DNA from 3 places in the Peribacillus sp. NPDC046944 genome. Region 3 is predicted to be linked to each of the others. Evidence: riboswitches for the same ligand, from Rfam matches in the RefSeq annotation. Region 3 holds a riboswitch; each other region holds the start of a gene.
The links. Region 3 has a riboswitch for cobalamin ahead of ACQKIC_RS18765 (hypothetical protein). Riboswitches for the same ligand answer to the same signal wherever they lie in the genome.
Positions count from the first base shown of each region.

Region 1: linked by a shared signal. The riboswitch ahead of mmgD (citrate synthase) and the one ahead of ACQKIC_RS18765 (hypothetical protein) in region 3 are both predicted to bind cobalamin.
Region 2: linked by a shared signal. The riboswitch ahead of metE (5-methyltetrahydropteroyltriglutamate--homocysteine S-methyltransferase) and the one ahead of ACQKIC_RS18765 (hypothetical protein) in region 3 are both predicted to bind cobalamin.

Region 1 covers NZ_JBNNML010000008.1:49,482-55,380, forward strand. The annotation lists gene ACQKIC_RS15240 (NupC/NupG family nucleoside CNT transporter) at 1-1,023, shown strand, start outside; cobalamin riboswitch at 1,375-1,573, shown strand; gene mmgD (citrate synthase) at 1,798-2,925, shown strand; gene prpD (2-methylcitrate dehydratase) at 3,017-4,453, shown strand; gene prpB (methylisocitrate lyase) at 4,467-5,375, shown strand; gene ACQKIC_RS15260 (DUF2294 domain-containing protein) at 5,700-5,899, opposite strand, start outside.
Region 2 covers NZ_JBNNML010000017.1:33,059-50,401, forward strand. The annotation lists gene ACQKIC_RS19645 (glutamate synthase-related protein) at 1-2,793, opposite strand, end outside; gene ACQKIC_RS19650 (glutamate-1-semialdehyde 2,1-aminomutase) at 3,139-4,428, opposite strand; gene chbG (chitin disaccharide deacetylase) at 4,648-5,394, shown strand; gene ACQKIC_RS19660 (hypothetical protein) at 5,445-5,765, opposite strand; gene ACQKIC_RS19665 (ABC transporter ATP-binding protein) at 5,916-6,923, shown strand; gene ACQKIC_RS19670 (ABC transporter permease) at 6,965-7,756, shown strand; gene ACQKIC_RS19675 (ABC transporter permease) at 7,761-8,546, shown strand; gene ACQKIC_RS19680 (acyl-CoA thioesterase) at 8,589-9,065, opposite strand; gene metE (5-methyltetrahydropteroyltriglutamate--homocysteine S-methyltransferase) at 9,058-11,364, opposite strand; cobalamin riboswitch at 11,504-11,701, opposite strand; gene ACQKIC_RS19690 (potassium channel family protein) at 11,984-12,406, shown strand; gene bcp (thioredoxin-dependent thiol peroxidase) at 12,469-12,939, shown strand; gene ACQKIC_RS19700 (aminopeptidase) at 12,951-14,060, shown strand; gene ACQKIC_RS19705 (D-2-hydroxyacid dehydrogenase) at 14,206-15,150, shown strand; gene perR (peroxide-responsive transcriptional repressor PerR) at 15,295-15,738, shown strand; gene ACQKIC_RS19715 (YgzB family protein) at 15,806-16,159, opposite strand; gene ACQKIC_RS19720 (nucleotidyltransferase-like protein) at 16,349-17,212, shown strand.
Region 3 covers NZ_JBNNML010000014.1:48,216-55,430, reverse strand. The annotation lists gene ACQKIC_RS18780 (transglutaminaseTgpA domain-containing protein) at 1-1,304, opposite strand, end outside; gene ACQKIC_RS18775 (DUF58 domain-containing protein) at 1,360-2,547, opposite strand; gene ACQKIC_RS18770 (AAA family ATPase) at 2,547-3,503, opposite strand; cobalamin riboswitch at 3,692-3,911, shown strand; gene ACQKIC_RS18765 (hypothetical protein) at 4,074-4,619, shown strand; gene ACQKIC_RS18760 (ABC transporter substrate-binding protein) at 4,623-5,573, shown strand; gene ACQKIC_RS18755 (VWA domain-containing protein) at 5,712-7,106, opposite strand.

The DNA of each region.
Region 1 (5,899 bases), on a different contig from region 3:
CAGATTGCTACTTTCTTCACCTGGTTGATTGCATGTGCTAATGAAGGAATCTCTTTCGTTTTTCCTTCTGTTATGGCAAACGAACAAGTGGATTTCTTTTTCAGTGCGTTGATGCCGATCATCTTCATTATTACGTTTTTTGATATTCTATCGTATTTCGGCATCCTGACCTGGATAATAGACAAAGTCGGTTGGCTCATTTCGAAAGTGTCAGGATTACCGAAATTGGAGAGCTTCTTTTCTATCCAGATGATGTTTCTTGGGAATACGGAGGCTCTCGCTGTTATCAGGATGCAATTAAGTTCTTTAAAGGATCAGCGTTTGCTGACCTTTGGAATTATGAGTATGAGCAGTATAAGCGGTTCGATTATAGGTGCGTATTTATCCATGGTTCCGGCTGAATTTGTATTCGTCGCTATTCCATTGAATTGTTTAAATGCCTTGCTTATAGCCAATATGTTAAATCCTGTTACTGTCAGTAAAGAGGAAGATGTCGTATATATTCCTACAAAAGAGGAACGTAAAGACTTCTTTTCAACCATTTCAAACAGTATGCTAGTTGGAGTCAAGATGGTGATCGTCATTATGGCCATGGTAATCGGCTATGTCGCATTAACGGCTAGCCTTAACGGTATTTTAGGGCTTGCGGTAGATGGGTTGACAATCCAAAAAATCTTTTCTGTCATCTTTAGCCCATTCGCTTTCTTGTTTGGATTAAACTGGGATGATACGATGTATGTTGCTCAATTAATGGGAATCAAACTGGCAACGAATGAATTCGTAGCCTTGCTCGACTTGAAAACACAGATCAGCGGTTTGGCCCCGCATACAGTAGCTGTGGCCGTTACGTACCTGACCTCATTTGCGAACTTTAGTACAGTCGGCATGATTTACGGAACGTTCAATTCGATTCTAGACGAGGAAAAATCGAGTATCATTGGAAGGAATGTTTGGAAGCTATTGCTTAGTGGAATGGCAGTCTCCATGCTAAGTGCCATGATTGTTGGATTGTTTGTTTGGTAACGCTGTGTATTATAGTTTACTAGATCACCTTAAATATTGCGGTTTTAATACGTGAATGAAAAACAAATTAGCCAAGTGATTTTTAGGAATCCTTGGCTATTTGGAATTTAATAATGAAAATCTGTTCTGTTGGAAGAAAATTAATTCCAGCTTTTAACAAACTGTGGACGAGTCTAAATTTCCTTTTTGTATTATTAGAGAAAAAGGCTTAAAGCAAATGTTTTGGATGCAGAATTTTCTGGTTGACCTCGTGATTTTCTATCTAGTTACAAAATATGTTAAATCTGAACGAGTGAATCCAAATATATAATTGTAAATATTTAAAATATTTGGTATATTTAAATAGAAAATTGAATATGTAAATTATTTGGTGCGAATAACATGATTGATTTTATTCGCTTAAAAGGGAAATCGGTTTGATTCCGATGCTGTCCCGCAACTGTATTTGGGAGCGATTCGAAGATGCCACTGTTTCTATGCAGATAGAAATGGGAAGGTTCGAAAAGCGATGATCATAAGCCAGGAGACCTGCCAACTAATCATGCATCAATTACCTACGAGGATAGGAGGTGTTAATTACGAATATTTGGCATGAATTTTCATGTTTATTTAGGCAACCATTCGTTAATTAACAACTTCCATTGGAAGTTGTTTTTTTAATGTAAAGACCATTTTCTTTTTGGTTAGGGTATTGAAAGAGAATTCAAAAGTATGAATGGTTAAAGAAGATACACCTGTTATGTTAACGCTTTCATTTGAATAGGAGGAGTAAAAATGTCGATACAAGAAAACTATTCACCTGGATTGGATGGGATTATAGCTTCAGAGACAAAACTTTCATTTCTTGATACGGTCCAGAGTGAAATTATAATCCAAGGATATGATTTGATTAAATTGGCTGAAAATACAGATTACCTGGATATCGTTAATTTACTATTAAATGATAATCTGCCAACCCTAGAGGAAAAAGCGTTCTTAGAGAAAACACTGAAGGAAGAATATGAAATACCAACTGATATTTTAGAAATATTCAAGCTATTACCTGACAAAACACATCCCATGGATGCGTTAAGAACGGGAATTTCCGCATTAGCTGGATATGAACAGCTAATTGATGATCGCTCAACTTCAGCCAATATTGAACGCGCTTACAAATTATTAGGGAAAGTACCCACTATCGTAGCTAATAGTTATAGAGTGCTGAAAAATCAAGAAGTTGTCCTTCCTAATAAGGATTTATCTTATAGTGCAAATTTCTATTACATGATTACTGGTAAAGTGCCAACAGAATTGGAAGAAAGGATTTTCGATCAATCCTTATTATTGTATAGCGAACATGAAATGCCGAATTCTACGTTTACAGCTCGAGTCATCGCTTCTACACAATCCGATTTGTATGGTGCGTTAACCGGAGCGGTTGCTTCGTTGAAAGGCAATTTACATGGTGGAGCAAATGAAGCGGTCATGTACATGCTTTTGGAAGCTGGAACAGTTGAAAAGTTCGAGCAGTTGCTTGAAAAGAAATTAGCAAACAAAGAAAAGATAATGGGTTTTGGTCATCGTGTTTATATGAAGAAGATGGATCCAAGAGCCCTAATCATGAAAAAAGCGTTAAAACAACTCTGTGACAATAAAGGAGACGACCTCCTTTATAGAATGTGCGAAGCTGGCGAAGAGGTCATGGTAAGAGAGAAAGGCCTTTATCCGAATTTGGATTATTATGCAGCACCTGTATATTACATGCTAGGTCTACCCATTGAAATCTATACACCTATTTTCTTTAGTGCTAGAACAGTAGGGTTATGCGCTCATGTGGTTGAACAACATGCAAACAACCGACTTTTTAGGCCTCGAGTAAATTATATAGGCGAGCGTCGTAACCACACTATTTTAACCAACTAAAAAAATGTAAGTTATTAGCTCGCCGAATGGTCGTTCTGACCAACGACCATTTCTAATAATAAATGATTTTGCATAGAAAGGGAATGAAAAAATGCTAAAGGTGAATGGAATTAATCAAACGGATGTATTATTAGAGACAATTGCAGATTATGTGTTAGACAAAGAGATTACTAGTACAGAGGCGTACGAGACTGCCCGTTATGTGTTACTTGATACAATTGGCTGCGGGATTTTAGCACTTCAATATCCAGAATGCACGAAATTATTAGGACCGGTCGTCCCAGGGACAGTAGTACCAAATGGCACGCGTGTTCCAGGTACTTCATATGTATTGGATCCAGTCAAAGGTGCATTTAATATTGGCTGTATGATTCGATGGTTGGACTATAACGATACGTGGTTAGCTGCCGAATGGGGACATCCATCTGATAATTTGGGAGGTATTCTTGCGACAGCGGATTACTTAAGCCGAGTAAATATTGCAGAAGGAAAAGAAGCACTAACGGTACAGGATGTTCTTGAAATGATGATTAAAGCACATGAAATTCAGGGTGTATTAGCATTAGAAAACAGTTTGAATCGAGTCGGTCTTGATCATGTGTTATTCGTAAAAGTAGCGACGACGGCTGTTGTGACAAAAGCTCTTGGAGGCACTAGAGAAGAGATTATTCATGCTATATCCAATGCATGGATTGATAACTCCAGTCTCCGTACATATCGTCATGCACCAAATACAGGGTCTCGTAAATCATGGGCTGCTGGGGATGCAACAAGCCGGGGTGTTCATTTAGCATTGATGGCTATAAAAGGAGAAATGGGATATCCGACAGCTCTTTCAGCACCAGGTTGGGGATTTCAAGATGTTTTGTTCAATAAGCAAGAACTGAAGCTAGCTCGTTCATTAGATTCGTATGTAATGGAAAATGTGTTATTCAAGGTATCTTTCCCAGCTGAATTTCATGCGCAAACAGCTGCCGAGTGTGCAGTGCAATTACACGATGAAGTTAAAAACCGTTTGAATGAAATAGAAAAGATCACCATCACAACACATGAATCAGCTATTCGTATCATTGATAAGACAGGACCTTTAAACAATCCTGCGGACCGTGACCATTGTATTCAATATATAACTGCCGTTGGTTTAATTAATGGAAATGTTACGGCAGACCATTACGAAGACGAAGCGGCAAGGGATATAAGAATTGATCAATTGAGGGATAAAATGGTGGTAGTGGAAGATAAACAATATACGAAGGATTATCTAGATCCGAACAAGCGCTCAATCGCCAACGCTGTTCAAATTCATTATCAAGATGGAACGGTTTCAGAATTTGTGGAATGCGAATACCCTCTTGGTCATCGTTTTAGAAGAGAAGAAGCATTTCCAAAGGTTTTAAGGAAATTTAAAGACAACATTAGCACTCATTACTCACAAAAACAACAAAATAAAATTCAAGAAGCTTGCTTGAATCCAAAGGCATTATCAAATTTAAAAGTTAACGAATTCGTTGATTTATTTTTAATCTAAGGGGGGCTTATCAGTGGCTTGGATCGTAAATAGACAATCATCACAGGAAGAACTAGCAGAACGCTTCTTAACATTAATACAGGAACCAGGTATATTACAAATTCCAGGTTCACATGATGCTATGGCGGGACTCATGGCTAAAGAATCAGGATTCCAAGCTTTATATTTATCCGGAGCTGCTTATACAGCTAGCCGAGGTTTACCGGATTTAGGTATTGTATCTTCAGAAGAAGTGGCAGAACGTGCAAGAGATATTGTTCGGGCTACAGATTTGCCAATCCTTGTGGATATCGATACAGGGTTTGGAGGGGTTTTAAATGTGGCCCGTACAGCAAGAGAGATGAAAGAAGTAGGGATAGCTGCCGTCCAAATAGAAGATCAAGATTTGCCCAAAAAATGTGGTCATCTTAATGGAAAGAAGCTCGTTTCTTCTGAAGAGATGCAGCAAAAGATAAAAGCGATTAAACAGGTTGCTCCTTCACTTATTGTTGTGGCGCGTACTGATGCAAGGGCAGTGGAAGGGGTAGAAGCTGCCATTGAGAGAGTACATGCCTATATCGAAGCGGGGGCAGATGCCATATTCCCTGAAGCACTTCAATCAGAAGAGGAATTCCGGCATTTTGCCCAACGGATTAACGTACCGCTATTGGCGAATATGACTGAATTTGGGAAAACGCCTTATTACACCGCAGAAGAATTTCATGATATGGGGTATCAAATGGTGATATATCCTGTAACTTCCCTTCGCGTGGCGGCTAAAGCCTATGAGAGAGTGTTTAAACAAATCAAGAACCAGGGCACACAAAAGGAAGCTTTATCAGATATGCAAACTCGTAGTGAGTTATATGAAACTATTGCTTATCATGATTTTGAAGGACTAGACAAAGATATCGCTAAAACGGTTTTAACTAAAGACCAATAAATGATGTGAATCCCTTAATCGCAAAGATTAAGGGATTCCTATTTCAGATGACTTTGTCCTGGCGTTTTAATGGGGAGAGAGTGAAGTGCTTGGCAGACTATGAATAGGATTTTGTAAGATATGTAGAATCTATGGTTATAACTATTTGATATGGAAAAGTGCGGCCAAGAGTATAAAGAGAAACCAGTAGTCAAGTTTCCGGAATGAGGTTAGGGCGTGTGGAAAAACAATAGAGCATGGTTTAATAAAAGAATGAAGAACAGAAAGTTAGTTCACCCATGTTTCTGCTCTTCCAATTGAGGTGATGTCTGCTAAATTCACCATTTATTTTAGATTTTCTAGGTATTTTTCCAAATCCTTATCAACTATGAAAACTTCGATCCGTTCTCCCGTTTTGGTACTAATGTCACTGTGTGAAGAAAGGACTTTACAACCTGTTAGATCCTCAACAATTTTTTCATAATCCTGACTGTACATTTCACGTAGAAGAGAGCGCATTTTTTTTACAAGCTTCTTTCCAGAAT
Region 2 (17,343 bases), on a different contig from region 3:
CGTAACCTTCGAACCGGGAAGATGTCCGCCTTCACCAGGTTTTGCCCCTTGCCCAATCTTAATTTCCAAGAGATTAGAAGAGTTCAAGAGTTCGGCGTTGACACCGAATCTTCCGGAAGCAATCTGCTGCCCACGTGATTTCGGGTATTTTCCGAGCATATCCTTAATTTCTCCGCCTTCGCCATTCATACTGATCATGCCCAAACGGTCTGCCGCTTCTGCGTACGCTCGGAAAGCTATTTCATTTTGCGAACCGAATGACATGGAGGCGATGACGAAAGGCAACTCCTGATCGCCAATGGATAGACTGACATCTTCGGCTGGGACAGGTGTGTCTGACAACTTAAGTGATGTCAGGTGACGGATTGTCGTCGGGTTTGATTCTTCTTGCTCCGTGATCTTTTCACGATAGGCGTCATAATTTCCCGTGGAAGCGACTTCGCCGATGGATTTCCAAATCCGCGGGAATAGATGAAAGGTTTTACCCATCCGTTCTTTTTCATTATCATAATCTAATGCACGCTGGATGCTATCCTCTTTGATTTTGTCAAAATCATAGTCTAAATGGTTTGCTCCGAAGAAATTGGCCACATTCAAATAAGAGGCAATCTCCTCATGTAACCCAATGCTTGAGAATAGCCGGCCATAGCCGCGCAATTCATGAATCCCGATGGTGGAGATCACTTTTTCCAGTCCTTTAGTCAACGAGTTATATAGATTCATAACGCCTTTCAGGTCCCCGGAAGATAATGAAAGGAACATGAAATAGGGACTGATCAAGTTGGCACCGAGGCCATAGGCAACGATGATATCATGCAGTGACCTTAGGGATGCAGAACGTAACAGGATCGAGCAATCGCGGCGCTTGCCGGAATTGACCAATGCTTGATCGACAGCTGACGTGACAAGATGAGGGTCAAGCCATAGGTTCCCGTTTTGATGAGCAAGGGCATCATCGAGGATGAGCAGCGTTTTCCCGGCATCTACCGATTTTACGGCTTCATCCGTTATCCTTTTTAACGCTTCAGGGATACTCTCCTTTTCTGTAAACGTGCTTGAAATGAAATGTGCCAGTTTTTGATCCTGGTTGTGAAGGACAAATTGATCATAGCTTGGTTGTGAAAGGGTGGAGGAGCATTCATACCCTGTCAGTCCCTCGATTAATAAAGGTGTCAGAAGTTCGGTAACGTGACCGGCCTTCTTTGCTTCAAATAAAGAAGGACGTCTTCCAATAATGGTTCTCGTGGAAAAGTGCTCGGTTTCCCGGTCCCGGTCGATGGCTGGATTGGTTACGACGGCGACGCTTTCCTTAATGAAATCCGACAGGTTGGTCCGCTGTGGATTAAGGGCGGCAAGCGGTGCGTCATGACCCAATGAACGGATGGGTTCTGCACCTTTTTCAGCCATCTGCTCTACTAATTGAACGTGCTCCCTTTCCCAACCGAATGCCTTATATTGTCCGTTATGAATGGCCTGTGGCTGCGTCATGGTGATCACCTTCTCGAAAATTGGTGGCTGCAGGCGAACGAGGTCATCGGAAAGAACAAAACGTTCATTGAAGCGCTCATACACTTTCCCTTGATATTCTTTATAGTTATATAGTTCAATAAGGTCGCCATTCCATTTTAACCCGACCTTTTCCCCTGGTCCCATCGGTCTTGGGTCTCCCGTATATTCTGAAGAGGGAATGATCCCAGGCTCGGAAGTGAACATATAGGAAGAAGCCGTCTCGATATTCCAAAGCGGACGTAGGCCTAACGAGTCTACGGAGAATACGGCTTCATCTCCGAATCGGGAGATGATTCCAGCTGGGCCTTGTGCAAAATGCCCCCATGCTTCCCTTAGATACGTATAAAGGTTCTGCAAATGCTCAGGGTATTCCTTGATTTCGTTGATGATTGGCGGAAAAACCAGGTCGATTGCCTCGAATAAAGAGTAGCCGTGACGGCAGATGAATGTTTCAATCGTTTTATTCAAATCCTGGGAATCACTTCCGTCTTTAGCAATCGGAACCCCGATCATTTTGGCTTCATCACGTAATTTGGCAATGGTATTGATTTCGCCGTTGTGTCCAAGGACACTGAATGGCTGCACACGGAAAAAACTTGATAGAGTATTGGTGGAAAAACGGTTATGACCCAGTGTCATAGTTGAGGCTGCAAGGGGGTCGGCAAGATCATGATAGTAGGCAGGGAGTGTATCTCCGGCACCCATTACTTTGTAGATGGCATGATGCTGGCTTAAGGAAGCGACATGGATGTAATCACTATTTTCGATGTCGGACGTCAACTCGAAAAGGATGTTGGTGAGTTCCTGTTGATTGTTAGTCGTGGATGAACAGGCAATTTGCCAGAACACAGGATCTTCTTGGATGGCAATCGGGCCCAAAGCTTCAGAGCGGTATGCTTTATCCGTTTCAAAAACGAGCGATAGCCCACGTTTCTGCAACTTTTCTTTGACTTCGGTTTTTAATTTGCCTGCATCTGTTTTTCTGCTTAAAAATAGGTGACCGACTATGAAATCATCTTGATCGACGATGCCGGAATCGATGTTTTCCTTTTCAAGTTTCTTTTTCCAAAGAGCACGTGGAATATCAATATGGATACCGGCGCCATCGCCTTCGCCATTGATGAATCCGCAACGGTGATTCATCTTAACCAGTGCATCGATGCATGCGAAAATGTTCTCATTGGTGGGGATTTTCTTTTTTTCGATACGGGCTACGATACCGCAGGCATCATGTTCTTCTCTATAGAATTCTTTGAATGTAGCAGGTGTCCATTGTTGATTCATATGTTTGGCGTCAATAAGGATAACCCTTATTTGCTGCCGTTCACCCCCTGTGGCTTTTGATTTTATGAAACGTTCATATTAGTAAACTTAAACAACTGTCCAAGCTTTTTAATTGAATGATATAAAATAGAATAAATGGATATAAATGTATTGGTATCATATCATTTAAATATTCAGAAATCAATTTTTTATACAGTATATTGGATAGGATGGAAAAGTGTGTTTTTTAGAAAAAACTCCCTGAAAGCCAATTTGAAAGTTTAATTTAGCCGATATGAGAAAACCCCAAGATGGATATCCATCTTGGGGTTGAATGGTTGGTGCATATTTATTCTTTTGTCCAGCTTAAATCAAGTTCTTGAATGCATGTTCAACCGCTTTTAAAGTATAAGCGATATCTTCATCCGTATGGGCCGTTGTCAAGAACCAGGCTTCATATTTGGATGGTGCCAAGTTGATTCCTTGATTAAGCATCAGCTTGAAGAATTTACCGAACATTTCGCCGTCCGTATTTTCAGCTTGCTCGTAGTTTTCGATTGTTTCTGTAGTGAAATAGATCGTCAAAGCACCTTTTAGGCGGTTGATGGTAATAGGTACATTATATTGACGAGCGGCTTTAAGGATGCCGTCTTCAAGGAGCTTCCCTAAGCGATCAAGCTCGTCGTAAACGCCTTCTTCCTTCAACACTTCCAAGCAAGCGATCCCGGATAGCATGGAAGCAGGGTTTCCGGCCATCGTTCCTGCTTGATATGCAGGTCCTAATGGTGCGACCGTATCCATGATTTCTTTTTTGCCGCCATAAGCACCGATTGGAAGACCCCCACCGATGATTTTTCCAAGAGCGGTCAAATCGGGTTGAACGCCAAGTAAGTCCTGAGCCCCACCGTACATGAAGCGGAATGCAGTGATGACTTCATCAAAGATGACGAGTGCTCCAGCTTCATGAGATAAGGAAATCACATCTTCCAGGAATCCAGGGTGCGGTTCGACGATGCCGAAGTTGCCGACGATCGGTTCGACCAGGACACCGGCAATTTCGTTGCCCCATTTTTTCAGGGCCTCTTTGAATGGCTCGATATCATTGAAAGGAACCGTGATGACTTCCTGTGCAATACTTTTAGGGACACCAGCGGAATCCGGTGTTCCAAGTGTGGATGGACCAGAACCTGCAGCAACCAACACAAGGTCGGAGTGACCGTGATAGCAGCCGGCAAACTTGATGATTTTATCGCGACCCGTGTAAGCGCGGGCTACGCGGATGGTGGACATGACGGATTCAGTACCAGAATTGGTGAAACGGACTTTATCAAGGCCAGGCATCGCCTCTTTTAACATTTTGGCAAAGGTGACTTCATGCTTTGTAGGCGTACCGTATAAAACACCTGTTTCTGCAGCCTTTGTGATCGCCTTTGTGATATGGGGGTGTGCATGACCTGTGATGATCGGGCCGTATGCCGCCAAATAATCGATATACTTGTTGCCATCAACATCCCAGAAATAAGCTCCTTTGGCATGATCCATGGCCACCGGCGAACCGCCGCCCACGGCTTTATAAGAACGGGAAGGACTATTAACCCCACCGACGATATGCTCCAACGCCTCTTTATGTATAATTTCCGAATTAGTAAAATCCAATCTAAAAACCTCCTAAAAATACAAACATAATCACTCCTAATCATAGCACTTTTCCACTTTAAAATCCCTGGGAAATGGGGCCTGACCCCCAAACAAGCTGACCGAACTCCATATATACCAAGCTTCCATGCTTTTTATTTTGTTTGGGAAATAGGGTCTGACCCCCCATGGTCTGGTATATTCATAGTAGTAGGTAAGGGAATTGGGAGGGGGATAAGGATGCCGAAGTTGGTTATTAATGCGGATGATTTTGGGTATTGTAAGGGAATTAATTTGGGAATTATAGAATGTTTTCAGAATGGTGTCGTGACGTCGGCAACTTTGATGGCCAATATGCCGGGTGCCGAGCATGCGGCAGCGCTGGCTAAGGAAAATCCGAATCTTGGCGTGGGGATTCACTTGGTTTTGACCTGCGGCTATCCAGTGAGAAGCGATGTTCCTTCGCTGGTGAGGGAGGATGGTGCGTTTCATCGACGCGGCGATATGCATAAGTTTGCTGAACCTGCGGATATAGAAAAAGAATTGAACAGCCAGATGGAGAGATTCCTATCATTGGGGCTGAAACCGACTCACATTGATAGCCATCACCATGTTCACGGCTTGGAGAAGGTTTATCCCATCGTTGAAAAGATAGCGAAAGCGCATGGCTTGCCGGTTCGGAAATTGGATGGGGCACTTCATGGTTATCAAGGCGTGAAAAGGACAGAGAAATTGATAACGGATTTCTTTGGATCGGACCTGACGACAGGCCATTTAGTTGATATTTTGGATACAAGTCTATCCTCCGAGACAGTCGAAATCATGTGCCATCCCGGGTATATAGACGAATCGATACTAAACGGAAGTTCCTACGCCCTGCCACGTGTAAAGGAAATGGCCATCCTGACAGACCCATTGATCCAAAAAGCCATAGCCGCGCGTGACATCGAACTAGTCTCCTATAAAGAGTTGGGAAATAGGGTCTGACCCCCAATCCAAAGAGCTGGAACCCTTGATGGTACAGCTTTTTGGATGAATTATTTCGTTTGGGAAATGGTGTCTGACCCCAAAGTTTCACTTATGAAGGACATTATATCTAGGATGGTGCTTGGGTTTTCGATGTTGAAGGTTTGGCGTTTGATTTCGCCTTGGGCCTGGTAGTAGGTTGCGTGTCCTGTTCCTTTTTCTTCATTAATATGTAAATGAAAGCTTAGTGGGGTATTTTCGATGGAGCCGGACGAATCCCTTTGGACGATCTGGCACAATAGTTGGTCGTATTCGTCCTCGTACAAGAAATCATACCGTAATTCCAGTACGATTTTTTCGATTTGCGTGAGCAATAACTTTTTTATATTCATAGCGATTAGTCTCCTTTTTATAGGTAATACATACATCGTCGAAATTCGCCCAACCCAGGATATCCTGAATCCAGGCATTTTTATTGTTTAAAAAGCTGAGGTTGGCTAAACTATTTGATTAGGACAAGGAATATGGAGGAAAATAACATAATGAGCAATGCAATTCAGGTTAATCAATTACGGAAGGAATTCAAGTCGGTTTCAAGCCGTTCCGGATTAAAAGGGGCCTTCCGCGACTTACTTACAAGAAATTATAAAATCGTGCCTGCTGTCAACGATATCAATTTTACTGTAAAAAAGGGTGAGATGGTAGCGTATATCGGGGAAAATGGGGCAGGCAAGTCGACGACGATCAAGATGCTGACGGGGATTTTGGAGCCGACGTCCGGTGATATCATGGTCAATGGCATGAATCCGCATAAAGAACGGGAAAAGTTCACCCAGACCATCGGGGTCGTCTTCGGGCAACGATCGCAGCTTTGGTGGGATATCGCCGTCCAGGAATCCTTCCGGCTGCTGAAAAAAGTATATAAGGTGTCTGATGAACAATATAACGATCATATGGCACATGTAATCAAGACGTTGGATATCGGGCCGTTACTCGATAAGCCGGTGCGTAAGCTGTCCCTTGGCCAGCGGATGCGTTGTGAACTGGCTGCTGCCTTGATACACAATCCACCGTTGCTTTTCCTGGATGAGCCGACAATCGGCCTTGACGTGTTAGTGAAAATGAAAATCCGTGAGTTTCTGAAGGAAATCAATGAAAGATACAACACGACCATCCTTCTGACCACGCATGACTTGGGGGATATCGAGGCCTTGTGCGAGCGGGTGATCATGCTTGATGAAGGTCAAATCATTTATGACGGGGAATTGCAAAGCTTGAAAGATAATTGGGCAGAGGAAAAACAGGTCCACTTCCAATTCATCGAGCCAGTCGAACTGGATGAACTGCAATCCTTGCCGTTATCCTTTCACGTCAATTGGGAGCACGATGAAAAGAATCATGCATACATAGCCGTGTTAAAAGAAGAAAGTGATCATATTTCACAGCTGGTCGCCGCTGTCGTTTCACATTTTAAAATCAAGGACGTCAAAATCCATGAAACGTCCATCGAAGAGATTGTTCGTAATATTTACGAAGAGGGCACGGTCTGACTCTTTCAGAAAAAATGTGTCTACCAAGAAGGGAGAGGACCATGGGAAAGTATCTTGCGATGATTCGCATGCGTTTTTTGATGATGCTTGCGTATCGAACCGATTATTATACCGGTATTTTAATTTATAGCATCAATATTGGTGCTTATTATTTCTTGTGGAATGCAATATATGGAGAGAAAAGTTCCATTGAAGGGTTATCCAGCATGCAGATGACCACCTATGTGGCGGTTGCCTGGATGGCGCGCGCCTTTTATTTTAATAATATTGACCGTGAGATTGCCGATGAGATCAAGGACGGCAAGGTCGCAATCGAGATGATTCGACCTTATAACTATTTAGGGATGAAGACGATGCAAGGCCTGGGTGAGGGGATTTTCCGTTTCTTTTTCTTCTCCATTCCAGGTATGCTGCTCGTCGCCATCATTTTCCCCATCCATTTGCCAAATGAACCGGCAACATGGGGGCTTTTCGGAATTTCCCTGTTATTCAGCTTCATCATCAATACGCAAATCAATTTGCTAACGGGAATCACGACATTTTTCTTATATAATAATGCTGGATTGATCCGGGCAAAACGGGTCATTGTTGATTTGTTTTCAGGCTTGTTATTGCCTATCAGCTTTTATCCAATCTGGGCACAGGACATCATGAAGTTTCTGCCGTTTCAAGGAATCAGCTATGTCCCGAGTATGATTTTCACAAATGGATACGGAACGGGAGACATCGGCATGGCTCTTTTACAGCAATTGATCTGGGTCATCATTCTCGTTATCCCCATCCAGGTTTTATGGATAGTCGCAAAAAAACAGCTGATTATTCAGGGAGGTTGATGGGATGTTTTACGTATCAATGTTTTTTCAATATGTGAGTCAGTATATGAAAACGAGATTGCAGTACCGGGCGGATTTCGTCATCGAGATTCTTTCTGATTTGTTGAACCAAGTCGTGAATCTGGTGTTTATCTTAGTGGTCTTCGGACATACGGAGTTCCTAAGCGGGTGGAGCCGGGATGAAATCATTTTCATATACGGTTTTTTCCTTATCCCGTTTGCACTATTTTCATCCTTTTTCAACATCTGGGATTTCAACGATCGCTACATCGTCAAAGGGGAGATGGACCGGATTTTAACAAGGCCGATTCACAGCCTGTTTCAAGTCATCTTAGAGCGGATTGAGCTTGAATCATTATTTGGAGTCGTGACCGGTTTGATCATCATCTTCTATTCCGGTGTTTCGTTAAACCTGGAACTAACTTGGTATGACCCGATTCTCTTCATCATCTTTGCAATCGGCGGGGCACTCGCGTATGCCGCCATCTTTGTTGCGATTGCAAGCATCGGCTTCTGGTCTGATGCCAAAACGTCCATCATGCCGATGATGTACAACATCGGGAACTACGGGCGCTATCCGGTTGATATTTATAACAAGGTCATCCGCTTTGTTCTGACTTGGGTGCTGCCATTTGCCTTTGTCGGTGTGTATCCCGCTTCCTATTTTCTTAGAAAAGAAGAGTGGTACGCGTATGCATTTGCCACACCTGTTATAGGGGTCGTCTTTTTCATGATCTCGATCTTCATTTGGAATCAGGGTGTGAAAAGGTACCGCGGAGCAGGAAACTAAAAAAAATCCCTTCAACAATTTTGTTGAAGGGATTTTTTTTGCTTATATGCGTTTGTTTTTTCTCTCGACATATCTAGCTTGTGCTTGGACGTACTGCCGTTTTTCTTCTTCCGTTTCCGGTTGGACCTGTGGAACCGGTATGGGCTTTCCATCTTCATCTATCGCAAGCATCGTTAAAAAAGCGCGGGCGGTGAGTTGCTTTTCGCCAGTCAACAGGTTCTCCCGTTCTACTTTTACGAATACCTCCATTGACGTTCGATGGGCACAGGTGACATAGGCTTCCAAATTGATTGCATCCCCGGTCTTGATGGGGGCCAGGAAGTCAAAGGAGTCGCTTGAAGCGGTTACGACCGGTTTCCGGCAGTGGCGCATCGCTGCAATGCAGGCGATTTTATCCACATAAGCCATCACTTTTCCACCAAAGATGGTATTGTGATGGTTCGTATCAGGTGGAAAAACGAGGTCCGTTAAAAACGTCCGTGACTGTTGAACGGGAATGCCTGTTGTTAAATCAGTCATTTTCCTGTTGGACCAATAGCTTATTCCGGACAACCGTTGCGGCTTCGACCATATTTTTCAGTGAAGCGACGGTTTCTGGAACGCCCCTTGTTTTCAGGCCACAGTCAGGGTTGATCCAAAATTGGTCTTTATCCAGTACCTTGATGCCACGTTCGATCATATCGACCATTTCTTCCACTGCAGGAACGCGAGGGCTATGAATATCATACACACCAAGGCCGATTCCTTTTTCATATGTTTTCTCCTCGAATGCGGAAGCGAGCTCGCCGTGGCTACGGGACGTTTCAATGGAAATCACATCAGCGTCCAGGGAAGAAATGACATCCATGAAGCTATTGAAATCACAATAGCACATATGGGTGTGAATTTGTGTTGTGTCTTCGACGCTCGAAGTGGAAATCAGGAATGAATGGACCGCCCAGTTTAAGTACTCATCACGGTCGCTTTTTTTCAATGGAAGGCCTTCACGCAGGGCTGGTTCATCGACTTGGATCATTTTGATCCCTGCTGATTCCAGTGCCTCTACTTCTTGTTTCAAGGCCAATGCCAATTGATAGCAGATATTTTCCCGTGAAATATCGTCACGGACGAACGACCAGTTCAGAATCGTAACAGGACCGGTCAGCATTCCCTTCACCGTTTTTTTCGTCAAGGCTTGTGCATACACACTTTCTTTGACCGTCATCGGATCGATGAAATGGACATCTCCATAGATGACGGGAGGTTTGACACAGCGGGAGCCGTAAGATTGAACCCAGCCTTTTTCAAGGAAGACGAATCCACCCAATTTATGGCCGAAAAACTCGACCATATCGGTCCGTTCAAACTCCCCGTGCACAAGGACGTCCAATCCGATTTCTTCCTGGATATCAATCCATCTGCTAATCTCCTCGTTCACGAATGCTTCATATTGATCAGCCGTCCATTCACCGCGTTTGAATTTCCCGCGGGCCTGTTTAACTTCCGCGGTCTGCGGAAAGCTTCCAATTGTCGTGGTTGGAAGGAAGGGCAGGTTGAAATACGCCTGTTGTTTTTGATAGCGCTGTTTAAATGGCAGGGTACGGCCATGGGATTGCTGCTTCGCCTGTTCGACAGCGGATTGAACGTCTTTATGGTTTCTGGCCTTTGAATTCTTTAAGGTCTGCCATGCAGCTTTGTTTGCCGCCAGCTTTTCTTCGATTGATTCTAGACCTTCGCTGTTCCCTCTGACCAAAAGCGTGATTTCTTCTAGTTTCTCATCAGCAAAGGCAAGGGCTTCTTTCACTTTGCTGGCCAGTTCTGTCTCGTTTCGAACCGTCACTGGCACGTGTAGCAGGGAGCAGGAAGGTTGAATCCAAATCCGATCTTCGGATACGTGTTTCGTAATGGACTCGACCAACCCGATTTTTTTCGTCAAGTCAGAAAGCCAAATGTTTTTCCCATCAATCACACCGGCCCCAAGTATTTTATCTTTTGGAAAGCCGACTGTTTGAAGATTGCTGAGATTTTTTCCTTTGTCATGGACCAAATCAAGGCCAATTCCTTGAACGGGCAAGTCAATCACTTCTTGGTAGTGCTCTACAGCATCAAAATATGTTTGCAGCATGATGTTCAGGTTGGGGACAGCTTCGTTCAATTTTTCATACAGGTATGTAACAGTTTTCATCTCGTCTTTGGAAAGGGAAGAAACAAGGGAGGGTTCATCGACCTGCACCCACTTCACTCCTTCTTGTTCCAGCTCTCGCAAAATTTTTGTGTATAAAGGCAACAGGCTCAGGATGATGGCCGGAAGATCTTTTTTATCATAGCCTTTTGACAAAGAAATGAATGTGTAAGGTCCGACTATAACCGGCTTCGTATCGATTCCTAGTTTTTCCTTGGCTTCACGGTAAGCAGTAAGTGGCTTGTTTTCTGTCAACGTAAGCTGGGATTGTTTTAGCTCTGGAACGATATAATGATAATTTGTATTGAACCATTTCGTCATTTCGGAAGCGACTTCATCCTTGTTCCCACGGGCCATTGAATAATAAACGGAAAGGGGGACCATGCCGCCTTTATAAGCCGAATAGCGTTCTGGCACCAGGCCGAACATGACGGACATATCGAGCATTTGATCATATAACGTAAAGTCGTTGACCGGGATGATATCGATGCCTTGATCTTTTTGTTTTTGCAAATTGCCTAAACGGATCGCTTCCAATTGCGCCGTGAATTCCGTTTCGTTTAATGTTCCAGCCCAATATGCCTCTAATGTACGTTTCCATTCACGATCTTCACCGATTCGTGGGTACCCTATATTACTACTTTTCAACACATCCATCTCCTTTTAATGAAATAACAACAAAAAAGCATCCCTAACCGTCAAAAGAGAAAGTTAGAAATGCTTAAAATAAAGGGGCACGAAAATACCCCTTATCATTATAAGGTCCCTAACACCTCCCTATCTCCCGTAGGTTAAAACAGTGTTGTCGAAATAGGCAGGTCTCCTGACTCAGGGAACTCTTCCTTAGCACTAAAAGCCTTCCCAATCCAAAAGGACCAGTGGCATCAAACAAAAGCGCTATACATTCCCATTACAGTGGCGGGACCGTGCCGGAATTACACCGGACTTCCCTTTTAATCCTAAAAGCTTAGGAACCTATCTCCACATATGAAATTCATAAAAAACTCCGTCCGCATAAACACGGACACTAAAATTTACAAAATATTATAAAAACTTAACCCATCTTAGCATATCCCGGCCAAATGGGTCAACAAGGAAAAAGTCGGGAAATGGGGTCTGACCCCCACCATGTGGCACGAGAACCCATGCTGTATCTATGTTTTCTTGATGGTGCAGCAGCTGGGAAATAGGGTCTGACCCCTAAAACGAGCATATATTGACTCGCAAAAGAGTATGTATAAGGGAAGTGGGTTGTTTTTGAAATGAGGCGTGGGGGATGACCTTTTATATTTTGATTGTGGGGATTATCTTTTGCATGGTGATGAGCATTCGGACCTTATTTCTTTCTGAGTCGGAGGCAAAGAAGTTTTCTCTTGAAGATATGCTGTGGCTCGGCAATTTATATGCGACATTATTAGTCGGTTTTGCACTGATTTATTTATTATACGAGCTTCAGAATCATTCGGTGATTCTTGATATGGGCAATCGCTTGGATGGAACCTTTTCCGAGCAGCTGAAGACTTCATTTTATTTTAGTGCGATGACGATGTTCTCCGTCGGATATGGGGATATCTCCCCAATCGGCATTGGCCGGATGATCGCGACAATCCAAGCATTCATTGGCTATACGCTTCCTGCGGCATTTGTGATCAGGGCTGTCATCGATTTTGAACAGAAGGAAAGAAAGAACAAGAAATGAAAGTTGTGTTTCTTTCGATTATTGGGTACGCTTACCATGATGAAAGAAATGGAGGGTTTAGAATGACGGTCGAAATTGGAGAAAAAGCACCAGACTTTCAATTACCAGCAAACAACGGAGAACAAGTTACCCTATCAGGATTCAAGGGTAAACACGTTGTATTATATTTTTACCCAAAAGACATGACACCCGGTTGCACGACGGAGGCTTGTGATTTCCGTGATGCTAATGAACAATTCGAAGAGCTTGATGCTGTCATCATAGGCATTAGCCCGGACCCGGTAACACGTCATGAAAAATTCATTGAAAAACATGGGTTGCCTTTCCTGTTGCTTGCTGATGAAAAGCAAGAAGCCGCTGAATTATATGGCGTATGGAAATTGAAAAAGAACTTCGGTAAGGAATACATGGGCATTGAGCGTTCGACTTTCCTGATTGATAAGGAAGGAACGATCGTTAAAGAATGGCGTAAAGTCAAAGTAAAGGGCCACGTCGAAGAAGCGTTGGAAACTCTTCGTGACCTAGAAAAATAAGGTACAGGCTAATGAAGGATGAGCGACTTATCAAGCTTGCCAAGCAGCTGATTCATCATTCACTGAGGCTGCAGGCGAAAGAGCGAGTCTTGATCCGTGGGCCTGTTGCAGCAAAGGCCCTATTGAAGGAACTGATTGACGAAGCCTATAGAATGGGGGCCTATCCTTATGCGGAACTTGAAGATGACGAAATTACCAGTCATCTGCTAAAAGGGAATGTTAAGGAACAGCTCGATACCTTATCAAAATGGAATTATAAGAAATACGAAGATGTGGATGCAGTCATCATCATATCGGGCGATGGAAACGAAGGGCGAGGAGTGAGTGTCCCTCATGAGAGATATCGCCTTCAGGAGGATGCCATGAAAACGTCCACCATGTTCTTCGTCAATAACCGGCGCTGGGTGTTACTGAATTATCCGACCATTGGTTCTGCAAAAAATTCCGGCATGAGCTTTGAGCAGTATGAAGATTTCTTGTTAAACGTGTGCACACTTGATTATCACAAAATGGAAAAGTCCATGAAGCCTCTAAAGGATTGGATGGATCAAACGGATCAAGTTCGGATCATATCGCCGGGGACTGACTTGGCTTTTTCCATTAAAAATATCCCCGCTGTCATTTGCGCTGGTAAAAACAATCTTCCAGATGGTGAAGTGTTCACGGCACCGGTAAAAGACAGTGTCAATGGCACGATTTCCTTCAATACTGCTTCCGCCTATCAAGGAGAGGTATTTGAGGGGATAACCCTTACATTTAAAAAGGGAAAAATCATGAAAGCTTCTTCCAATCAGTCGGACCAAATGAACCGTTTGCTCGATATGGATGAAGGGTCCCGGTACATCGGGGAATTCGCCCTGGGAATCAATCCGTATATCATGGAACCGATGGGTGATATCCTATTCGATGAGAAGATTAGTGGCAGCCTCCATCTTGCCACTGGTCAAGCTTACCAAGAGGCCGATAATGGAAATCAATCATCGTCTCATTGGGACATGGTCTTGATCCAGCGACCCGAATATGGCGGCGGAGCGATCTACTTTGATGATATACTGGTTCGTAAGGACGGTTTATTCGTGCCACGGGAATTATGCGAATTGAATCCAAATCAATTAAAATAAAGCCCTTTTTAATAGGGAGAGGCGTTTGTCCAACTCAAATAGAGGACCCCTGAATATGATTTAGTAAGGGAATACCTCCTCATAGAAAGTTGCGCGGGACATTCAGTGCCCGTGTTTTTTTATGTAAAGAAAAGGAGAGATAATCATGTTAGTATTTTCAACAATCATTCCGAATGAAGACATTCAAAAGAAGATGGCACAAGCATTTCCCGATTTGACATTCATTTATCAAGAAACTTGGGCGGATGAAAAGCTCCAAGAGGCCGAAGTTCTTATTACATATGGAGAAGATTTAACCGATGAAATCATTGAAGAGGCAGTGAACGTGAAATGGATCATGGTCATGAGTGCCGGATTGGAGTTAATGCCTTTTGCCGCCATTGAGAAACGCGGAATCATGGTGACCAACGCTAGGGGCATCCATAAAATCCCGATGGCTGAATATACAATCGGCATGCTTTTACAGTATGAAAAGAAATTAAAACAACTAATTGAGAATGAAGCGGGAGAAATCTGGGACCGGAAGATAGAAGTAGGCGAGTTGAATGGAAAAACGATGCTTATCCTAGGAACGGGGGCAATTGGAGGGGAAGTGGCACGTCTTGCCAAGGCTTTTAGAATGACGACCCTCGGAGTGAATCGTAGTGGGAAAGCCGTCGAACACATCGATCATCTATACGCCCTTACGGAGCTTGAGAGAGCATTGCCTAAAGCGGATTATATCGTAAGCGTCTTGCCTAGTACGGATGAAACGAAGGATTTGTTAAAGAAAGAACATTTTAAGGCAATGAAACGTACAGCCGTCTTCGTGAATATAGGACGGGGAGATCTGTTCAAGGAAGACGTGCTCATAGAGGTCATGCAGGAGCATGAACTCGCTCATGTGATACTGGATGTATTCGAACCTGAACCGCTAGTGAAGGGCCACCCATTCTGGAATATGGAGCAGGTCACGGTAACCCCGCACCTATCAAGCAAAAGCGGCGAATATTTACCAAGGACCTTTGCAATCTTTGAAGAAAACATGAAAGTCTACCTAAAAGACGGAAAGGATTTCATTAATATCATCGACCCTAAAAAGGGATACTAGGACCAACTAGAAAAACAGGAAATAATTAAATGAATGAGGAATAAACTAAGGGTGTAGATATATTGACAAAGCTTGCTTATGGGGAGTACACTATTTATAAACATTACAATGTAATAATTCATACTTAATTAGAAAAAGAGGTGGATGACGGTGTCTGAAGTTCAGTTGAAAGAAGCGTTGGATTCCCTTAAAGATACCGGTGTAAGAATAACTCCTCAACGCCATGCAATTCTTGAGTATTTGATAGACTCCATGTCGCATCCTACTGCTGATGATATTTATAAAGCGTTAGAAGGCAAGTTTCCGAATATGAGTGTGGCTACGGTTTATAACAACCTGCGTGTGTTTCGTGAAGTGGGATTGGTCAAAGAGCTTACCTATGGCGATTCGTCAGCTAGATTTGATTTCGTAACAACGAATCATTATCATGTTATCTGCGAAAGCTGTGGTAAAATCGTCGACTTCGATTATCCTGCATTGGATGAGGTCGAGCACTTTGCAGCACAGGTCACCGGATTCAACGTAAGTCACCATCGGATGGAAATCTATGGGGAATGCACGGATTGTGCAAAGAAAGAAGCGCATTAAAAAAAGTTCCGCCACTTGGTTGGAACTTTTTTTGTTGCAAAAGCACTGTAACTAAAATCCATTCCATTCAGTCGTTCAGGCTTTTGCGATTATATTTTTCGTCGAACTCTTCGCCTTCCAGCTTTTTATCAAGGGTCAGCGTTTCATTGCAATGCATACATATATCGACCCTACCTAATATTTTCGTAGGCTTCCCACAGTTCGGGCAGATAACCTGTACCGACTTTGTGGACAGCATCCCAATCCAAAAGTAAACGCCCGTGCTTGCGATAATGAATAGAAGTCCAAGACCCATGAAGAGCGTCATGACGATAGGGTGCGACTTAAAGAATAGACCGATATACATCACGATAAAGCCAACGAAGATCAAACTTAAAGCAAACGTACGGATTTTATTGATTTTGCTAGAATATTTAGCCATGTTAGACCCTCCTAAAATATAACTTTAACTATAACATAAACTAAGGTTGGAACAAAAAAGAAATAAAGGATACAAATGACTTATGGTTGACCCGAGGAAAAATAGGAAGGAACATCTAGGCTCAGAAAACAGGATTTTTGAAGAGAATTGTCGAATGTAAAAAGAAAAATGGTTTTGGAGGAATTTATAATGGAAGATATCCTTCGCCCGATTTATCAAGAGCGAGCAAGTTTGAAGTCCACATTAGGGATTTTGTTAATAGAAAAAAGGGAGCACAAAAGCCCCATCACTGATACGTTTGATTATGTCCTATTTGTCATCGTGGATGATGCAGAGGAACCTGTATTTTTAAAGCACTATACCTATCAGGATAAGAAAGCGGCTTTACATGTTGTGAAAGAAGAGCAAGTCAAGGAATGGATTTTATTAGGGTCGAATCGTAAAGTCGTGGATTGGATTTATAATGGGAAGATTTTATTCGACCGAAATGAATACCTGGAGCATTTAAAAACCGAAATCCGTGAGTTTCCCTTCTATGGAAGAAAGCTGAAGATGGGAATGGAATTTGCAAAGTTAATTCGTAGGTATAGGGATGGAAAAGACTTTTTTGAGAATGGCCATTACCTGGATGCCTATAACCATATTGTTCACTCGCTACATCATCTAGCCCGATTGGAAATAATAGAACAAGGTTTTCATCCAGAGGTGACGGTTTGGAATCAAGTGAAGCATATGGAACCTGAAATATATAAGTTGTACGAAGAACTGATTAGCAGTGAAGAAACCCTGGAGAAAAGGTTGGAGCTTCTTTTTCTAGCTAGTGAGTTCCTTATTTATTCCCGTACTAATGCCGGTTCTCAACACCTACTGGAAATAATGAATGCTAGAGAAGGATCTTGGACCATAGCGGAGTTAATGGAGCATCCAGAACTAAGTTATTATTCAATCGATCTAGGCGTTCTTTTAGAATACTTAATTGAAAAGAAAGTAGTGGATACCATTATAGTCGAGACCAAAGGGCACGATGTTTATCACCGATTTTATAAAGTTTAAAAAAATATACTAAAAAATCATTTTTAGTATTGACCAATAATAATATAGGTGTTATATTAATACATGTCGCTGCGGGACATCAGCTTTCGCAGCTTCAACGAAGCTTTACGAAATAAAAAAACATCAAAAAA
Region 3 (7,215 bases):
TCGAAGTGATTTTCTATGGCCTTTGCCTTATCGTACCAATTATCCTCATTCACCGTAAGTTCGTTGGCCAGTTCATAGATACGGGTTGGCAATCCCTCCGGAAGCTGTGTATTGCTTTCCATGAGGACATCCATCGTTTCATCCTGTTCCGTAACTTTCCGTAAGTCAGCCAGATCATAGCTAGGCATTTCATAAACCAGTTCATATTCTTTCGTGGTAAGGGGCTCACTGCCTTCGTCTACCGAAATGTACTTGTCCATATTTGTATAATATTTAAACCAATCTCCATTCTCAGCCTCTACCTTCTTCAGGTACCCTGATTGGGGATGAAGAAGGTGAGAGTAACTTTCCATCATGGTTACCCTTGTATTCATGTCTTCCGTTTTCAACACTTCAGGAATCTCAAATTCTTTTATATCCTTCAAATCCTGACCATTAGAGAAACTGATATAGTCTTCCATTCCCTCAACGGAAACCCACCCTTTTCCGGTATAGATATCTTTGTTCTCGACTTTCCAATAGTGTCCGGTATTGGCCGTATTATAAAAAATGACCGTATTGTCCGGCTCTATCGACCCACCAAGTGATGAATCATCTTCGTCATACCCCACCCGTTTTTCAACGGAGCTTTCATCACTTCCTGTCACCTTATCGGAATAAGAAACAATGAACGGTACAGGGTCCGGCCATTGTGACGCGAACTTCGGAGCAGTGAAACCAACGAAGACGCTTACTAACAGCATCCCCGCTAGCATGATGGACCATTTACTGAATGGACCTCCTGAAAACACCAATCTCTCTTGTATGGACAAGCGTAGCATGGCCAACACACCAAGCATCGAAAACCCGATGATGATGATCCTAATCATGGCCATATCCCCATCATATGGTGTGAATGTATCGAGAATCGATAGGAAAATGATCGTTAATATATAAAGTAAAAATATGTTTCGTCTCACCGTCACCCAGTAATGAATCAAGTATGTCACAAGCCAAAGAAGCACGAAAAACAACAGCGTTCTAAAGGGGTTGGAAAGCAGCTCCCACTTCCCCTCATACATATTCGAAACGTTAGCCGTTATATCCAGCAAATCACCAGTAAGCCATTTGAAGGTCAGGAAAGGATCTGACGAATACAAGAAATGGACCGCAATTAATATAAAGGCACTTACGAGGATGAAACGCACAAACCAGTGGATACCGAAATAGTGTAGGAGCAAGGAAAATAACACAAAGATAATGAAAATCAAGATATTTCCTGTATCCGTAAGCTTCTCTACGGGTCGTAACCATTCGGTAATCAATAGAAGACCAAATATATATAAGAGAACATGCATCCACCTTTCCGATTTGGTAGAATCAGCGTTCATTTGCCTTCACCTCGGTTCGTTCATTTTGAAGGTGACCCTGTTCAAAGAAGACCAACTTTATTCCACGAGCCAACGCCACCGACTTCGCACGTATTTCCTCACCCGTGAAGTCTCCCTGACTTTTCACGCAAAATACCGTCATCGCTTTATTTCCGGTAAATGCATTCCAACCTTCTATCTTTTCCATCGTTAATTCGGACACAATGAATATTACAGAAGCGTTTGATGGTACAACTCCCTTGTTCTTCTTTCCATTCCAGACGCTTGTATGTGTGGCCCTTGATTTTGCAAGACGGTAAAAGAGTCTTCTCCTCTGTTTACTGCCTCCTTTAGCCGGTACGACCTCCATTGATCCCGTACTGGTTAACCCAACATCCATACCCTTCTTTATCAAGGCATGCACCAAAGAGGCCGCAAGTACGATAGCTTCTTCGAAGAAGGGAGAGGCGTACTCATCAAGCATAATAAATACATCGCGGTTTTTCTGCACTTCAAATTCCTTCGTCATGATTTCACTTGTTCGGGCCGTTGCCTTCCAATTTATCCAGGATAATTGATCACCCGGCTGATACTCCCTGATTCCGGACACGACCGAATGTTCCCGCTGTATTTTTTTCGTCGTACCAACTTGTCCTTGATCGAAGACATGCTCCAACTGTTTATAATTCAACTCCTGATAAGCCGGGAAAACGGTGAGTTTCAAAGGGGCATGCACTGTCGCTTCTTTTTCATAGAGTCCAAAGAAGTCCCCTATTTTGAAGCGAACCGATTGGATGACATGTTCTCCTCTTGGCAGATTCTCCAGGGTATATGTCAATTGGAAGGATTGTTTAAATCCTGGAAAAACCAATGTTTTCTTTTCCAGTTCCATCGGCAAATCCTCTTCTACCACCATATATAAAAGAGGCAGTCTGTTTTTCCGGGAGAATACCAATGTCATATCTACCGACTCTCCGGCCTGGCATTCGTGTTTACTAATTCTTCTCTCCACTTCAAAAGCCTGAAGTGGATAAAACAGCAGAATCATAGAGTACGCACCGAACGGCAAAAAGGTATAGAAAATGAACCAACTGATAAACCCGCCTTGAAACATCGCAAAACAAAAGGAAATGAGCATAAGCACTATGATCCCACAGACATTCCTGTTTTTCTTCAGTATGGTAAGCACATTCCGCATTAGGTCACGGCCCTCTTCACGGGTACCTGCGTCGTAGCCACTACCTCATGTATCACCATGTCAGCATTCACCCCCGAGTAATTCGCTTCTGGATTAAGGATTAGCCGATGGGTAAAAACGAACGGAACCAAATGCTGCACATCATCAGGTAAAACGTAATCCCTTCCCTTTAGGAGCGCATAGGCTTGGGCTGCCTTCATTAGGGCAATCGATCCACGTGGGCTCACCCCAAGATATACACTTTCATGCTTACGTGATTGATTGGCTAACTCGACGATATACGTCTTTATCGTATCATCCACGATCACGGCCTTTGCCTCTATCTGCAAATCTATCAGTTCCTCTAACGAAATCACGGATTCCAATTCTTCAATCGGAGCCGTATATTGGGCCCGATGCAACACTTCTATCTCTTCTGCCACTTCCGGATACCCCATCTTCATTTTCAATAAAAAACGATCTAGCTGTGCTTCTGGAAGTGGGTATGTGCCTTCGTAATCAATTGGATTTTGAGTGGCCATGACGAAAAACGGTTGTTCCAGTTTCCTTGTCACACCATCCACCGTCACGCTTGCCTCTTCCATTCCTTCAAGTAGGGCGGATTGCGTTTTCGGTGATGTCCGATTGATTTCATCGGCCAAAATGATATGGCCCATGATTGGCCCCGGTCTAAAGATGAACTCTTGTTCCTTCGGATTGAAAATCGATACCCCCGTTACATCGGAAGGTAGCAAGTCAGGCGTGAATTGAATCCGTTTGAAATCCGCCCCGATGGACTTCGCTAGCGCCCTGACCAAGACGGTCTTCCCCACGCCCGGGACATCTTCCAATAAGACATGTCCACCAGAAAGGAGGGCCACAAGACTTAGTTCTGCTATATCTCTTTTTCCAATAATGACCTTTTCAATGTTTTCCAAAATCATATCCAGTTTCTGATTCACTTGTTTATAAACCATTCTCTACCTCCCATGATTATGTAAATCACTCATGCTTAACCCTTATTTATTCGACATCCATTTTACATTAACCTCCAATTTATCCTTACAAAGTGAGTTTACTAGAATAATACCCCTATAAAAGAGATTTCTTGAAATTTTTTCACTATTTAAGTAATTAATTATGATAGACTGGTACTAAGTGAATAAAAACCTTGCAAAAAATAGGTGCTGACTTGTCAGCTTAATAGGGAATTCGGTGTAAAACCGAAGCTGTTTCCGCAACTGTAAGTGCTAATGAAATAAGAAATATGCCACTGTTTGTGAATGAATCCGCACGCACGATACCATTCATTCAATCCAAATGGGAAGGTTCTTAGAGTAAAATGATGCACGAGCCAGGAGACCTGCCTTTTTTTTATCGTATTTTGCTCTTCGGAAGTTAGGAGGATTGTACGGCAATCTTCCATCTTTTTTTCCGTTCGAGATACATAGATGATTGTTTGCCGACCAATACCTTTGGTCGGCTTTTTCTTTTGCGCCGAAAAGCAATACGAAGGTCATTCACATTATTAAAAAGGAGGAAAAATTATGGAAAAGAAGGATGCCCGCTTTTTATGCTACCCATTCATGCGCGAATCAGTTTCAAACGTTGATTATGAAATTCGCACCGATTCATTGACGACTCAAATGGGACTGGCAGCGTCGTTCACGAAAGAGATTCCTGAAGTCTACAGGGATTTAATGGAACTGTTGCCGATGGCTTATCATTTAAATGGTTCTGCCCGGGGGAAATTGGCCATAACCGAAGACGGTCTAAACCGCCTAAGTGAAATCTATGACTATTATGTCGCTGAAGTGAAAGAACGCATCGAAACATTTGTACTACCCCAAGGATCGACGGCAGCCTGTATTTTGCATACTTGCCGTAGTGAAGCCAAGAAATCCGTCCGTGCCTTGCATAAAGTCAGTACGGAAAAAGATGTGCCCGCGATCCTTTTTGATTATGCTCATTTGCTTGCCAATGTTCTATTCGTGATGGCTGTCTATGTCAATAAACAACTGGGTGTCGAAGAGATTCCCTTTATCAGCAAATCCTATCCAACCAAAACGATGAAAAAGAAAATGGAGGAATAAAACATGATAAGAACAGTAAGATCCAGTTGGATTGCCCTTCTGATGGTCGCCCTTTTCCTTACAGGATGTACCTCGAATGATGATCAGAAATCGCTAGAGAAAAAAGATCCTGCAACAACTGAAGAAGTCAAATCCTATACCGTCACCGATGATAGCGGAAAAGAAATCACATTTGATAAGGTTCCGGAAACGGTCATTTCACTTCAACCCAGTAATACGGAGATTTTATATGCCCTTGGTGTAGGGAATAAGGTGATTGGAGCGACGGATTTCGATAACTATCCTGAGGAAGCTAAAGATGTCGAGCGTGTCTCTGATTCGATGACGATCAATTCCGAAAAAATCATCTCTTTGAAACCGGATGTCATCATTGCCTACACAATTGGCGATGAAGCAGCATTAAAGCCGCTTGAAGATGCGGGAATTCCCATTTTCATTATTAAATCAGCCGTGACCTTTGATGATGTATATAGCGATATTAATCAAATTTCCAAAGTCATGGGCGTAACGGACAAAGGGGAAGACCTAGTCAAAAACATAAAAAAACAAATCAAAGATGTTGAAGAAAAAGTGGCGAGTGTCGATTCTAAAGAAAAAACATATTTCGAAATCAGCCCTTCTCCAGAAATTTATACAGCGGGAGCTGAAACCTTCCAACAAGAGATCTTGGCGTCTGCCGGTATCGAAAATATCTTTGCCGACCAAAAGGGCTGGGCGAAAATAGCAGATGAAGAAGTCGTCAAGCGCAACCCGGATGCCATCATCACAACCGTAGGCTATGTGGACAATGCTGTGGATGAAATCAAATCCCGTAAAGGTTGGAAAGATGTCAGCGCCGTGAAGGAAGACCAAGTATATCAGCTTAGCGAAGACGTCATGTCACGTCCCGGACCGCGTATCGGAGAAGCCGTAGAACTAACTGCAAAGACCATATATCCGCAATTATTCAAATAAAGACACACCCAAAAGGGGTAATTACGCCGAAATCGTATATATAATAAAAGGCGGAAAGGTTGATTTAACAACATTTCCGCCTTTTATTTTGTGCATGAATCCTCTTGAAAGAGGGCTATTAGACAGCCCCTTTGATTATTAATCTTTATATTTCTCTTTCATTTCTTCTTCTTTCTTTTTAATTGATTCTTTTAAACCCTCCCCTTCATTTTTCACTGTCGTGTTCAATTCTTCATATTTTTCGTCATAATACTCTTTTATTATTTCACGGCGTTGTTTGACTAAACTGCGAGCTTCCTCCCAAGTCTCATAATTTATTTGTTTCTTATACTTTAAATAACTCGTAGCCTCATACATGCGATTGCTTTCATCAGAGGAAAGCCTAGAAAAACTGTTTTTTTCATCAAGTAAAGACGATGTCTTCTTATTTTGTTCATCCCGAACGGTACTCCAATTTTCATTGCCCCAATTCCACCATTGGTTCCACAGATCTCTACGCTCTTCATCCCACATCTTATTGAAATCATCGGCATTATTGACCATTTCGAATTTCCCTCCGCCAGCTTCAGCAACTTCACGTAATTGTTTTTGCCCCTCACTATCCATATCGAACCCTATGATGTTAATCACTGGTTCAATATTGGAATCATGCAAGTCTTTAGCTGCTTTCACTGGATCACCGTCGCAGGTTTCGATTCCATCGCTGACGACATAAATGATATTTTGACCTTCTGAACCCGCTTTTTCAAAATCTTTCTTTGTTTCCGAAATGGTCTTGGCAATCGGTGTCCATCCTGTCGGTTTAAATTTATCTAATGCTTTCCTGAAGTCCCCTTTATTATATGGGGCCAAATCATAAACCACTTCCGTACTATCACAGGATATCTTCTTATCTTTATCATCGTTGCTTCCTTTATGCCCATAGACACGGAGCATGACATTTGCCTCTTCCGGAAGGGAAGCTACAAATTCATTAATCGCTTTTTTCGCCAGCTCCATTTTTGTTTTCTCGCCTACTTTTTGGTTCATGCTCCCACTTGCGTCAAGCAAAATTGCAATATTCACGTCGATTCCCAATTCACCACTGCCGTCGATGGTGATTCCACCTGGCATCTCTGTTACCGCCGTTTCAATGGAAGGGTCGAATGCTTCGAAAAACTGATACTTTTCTTTGTAGTTTGCACCTTCGCCCATTAGTTTTAATAAGCTCTGATAAACTTCGAAGCTATCCTTTTCCTGAAAGTCCTGATTGTCTAATGCTCTATGTATAATGGCTTTATTGTATTTATTCCCTGTGTACTTCCCAGGGTTTTCTTTAGTCATTTCTTCAACGGTGGTAGCAATCTCGAAATCTTCTTCCAGCTCTTCATCTTCTTCTGAACGCCCTTTTTTTTCGGTATTCTCACCACGTACTTCTTCCTTTTCTTCTCCGTTCATCTTTTCATCTTTCGTATTACAACCAGAAAGAGCAAGCAAAACGAAGAGAGTGGCCAGACATATCATCCCTAGCTTCCACTGTTTTTTCTCCACCATCGCACCTCCAATTTTACATTTTTATCCACAACATCCATTACCCTATTTTTTCATTAAAAAACCCATTCTCTTTTAACACTAAAAATCTTTTGCTTCTATCCAACTTCGG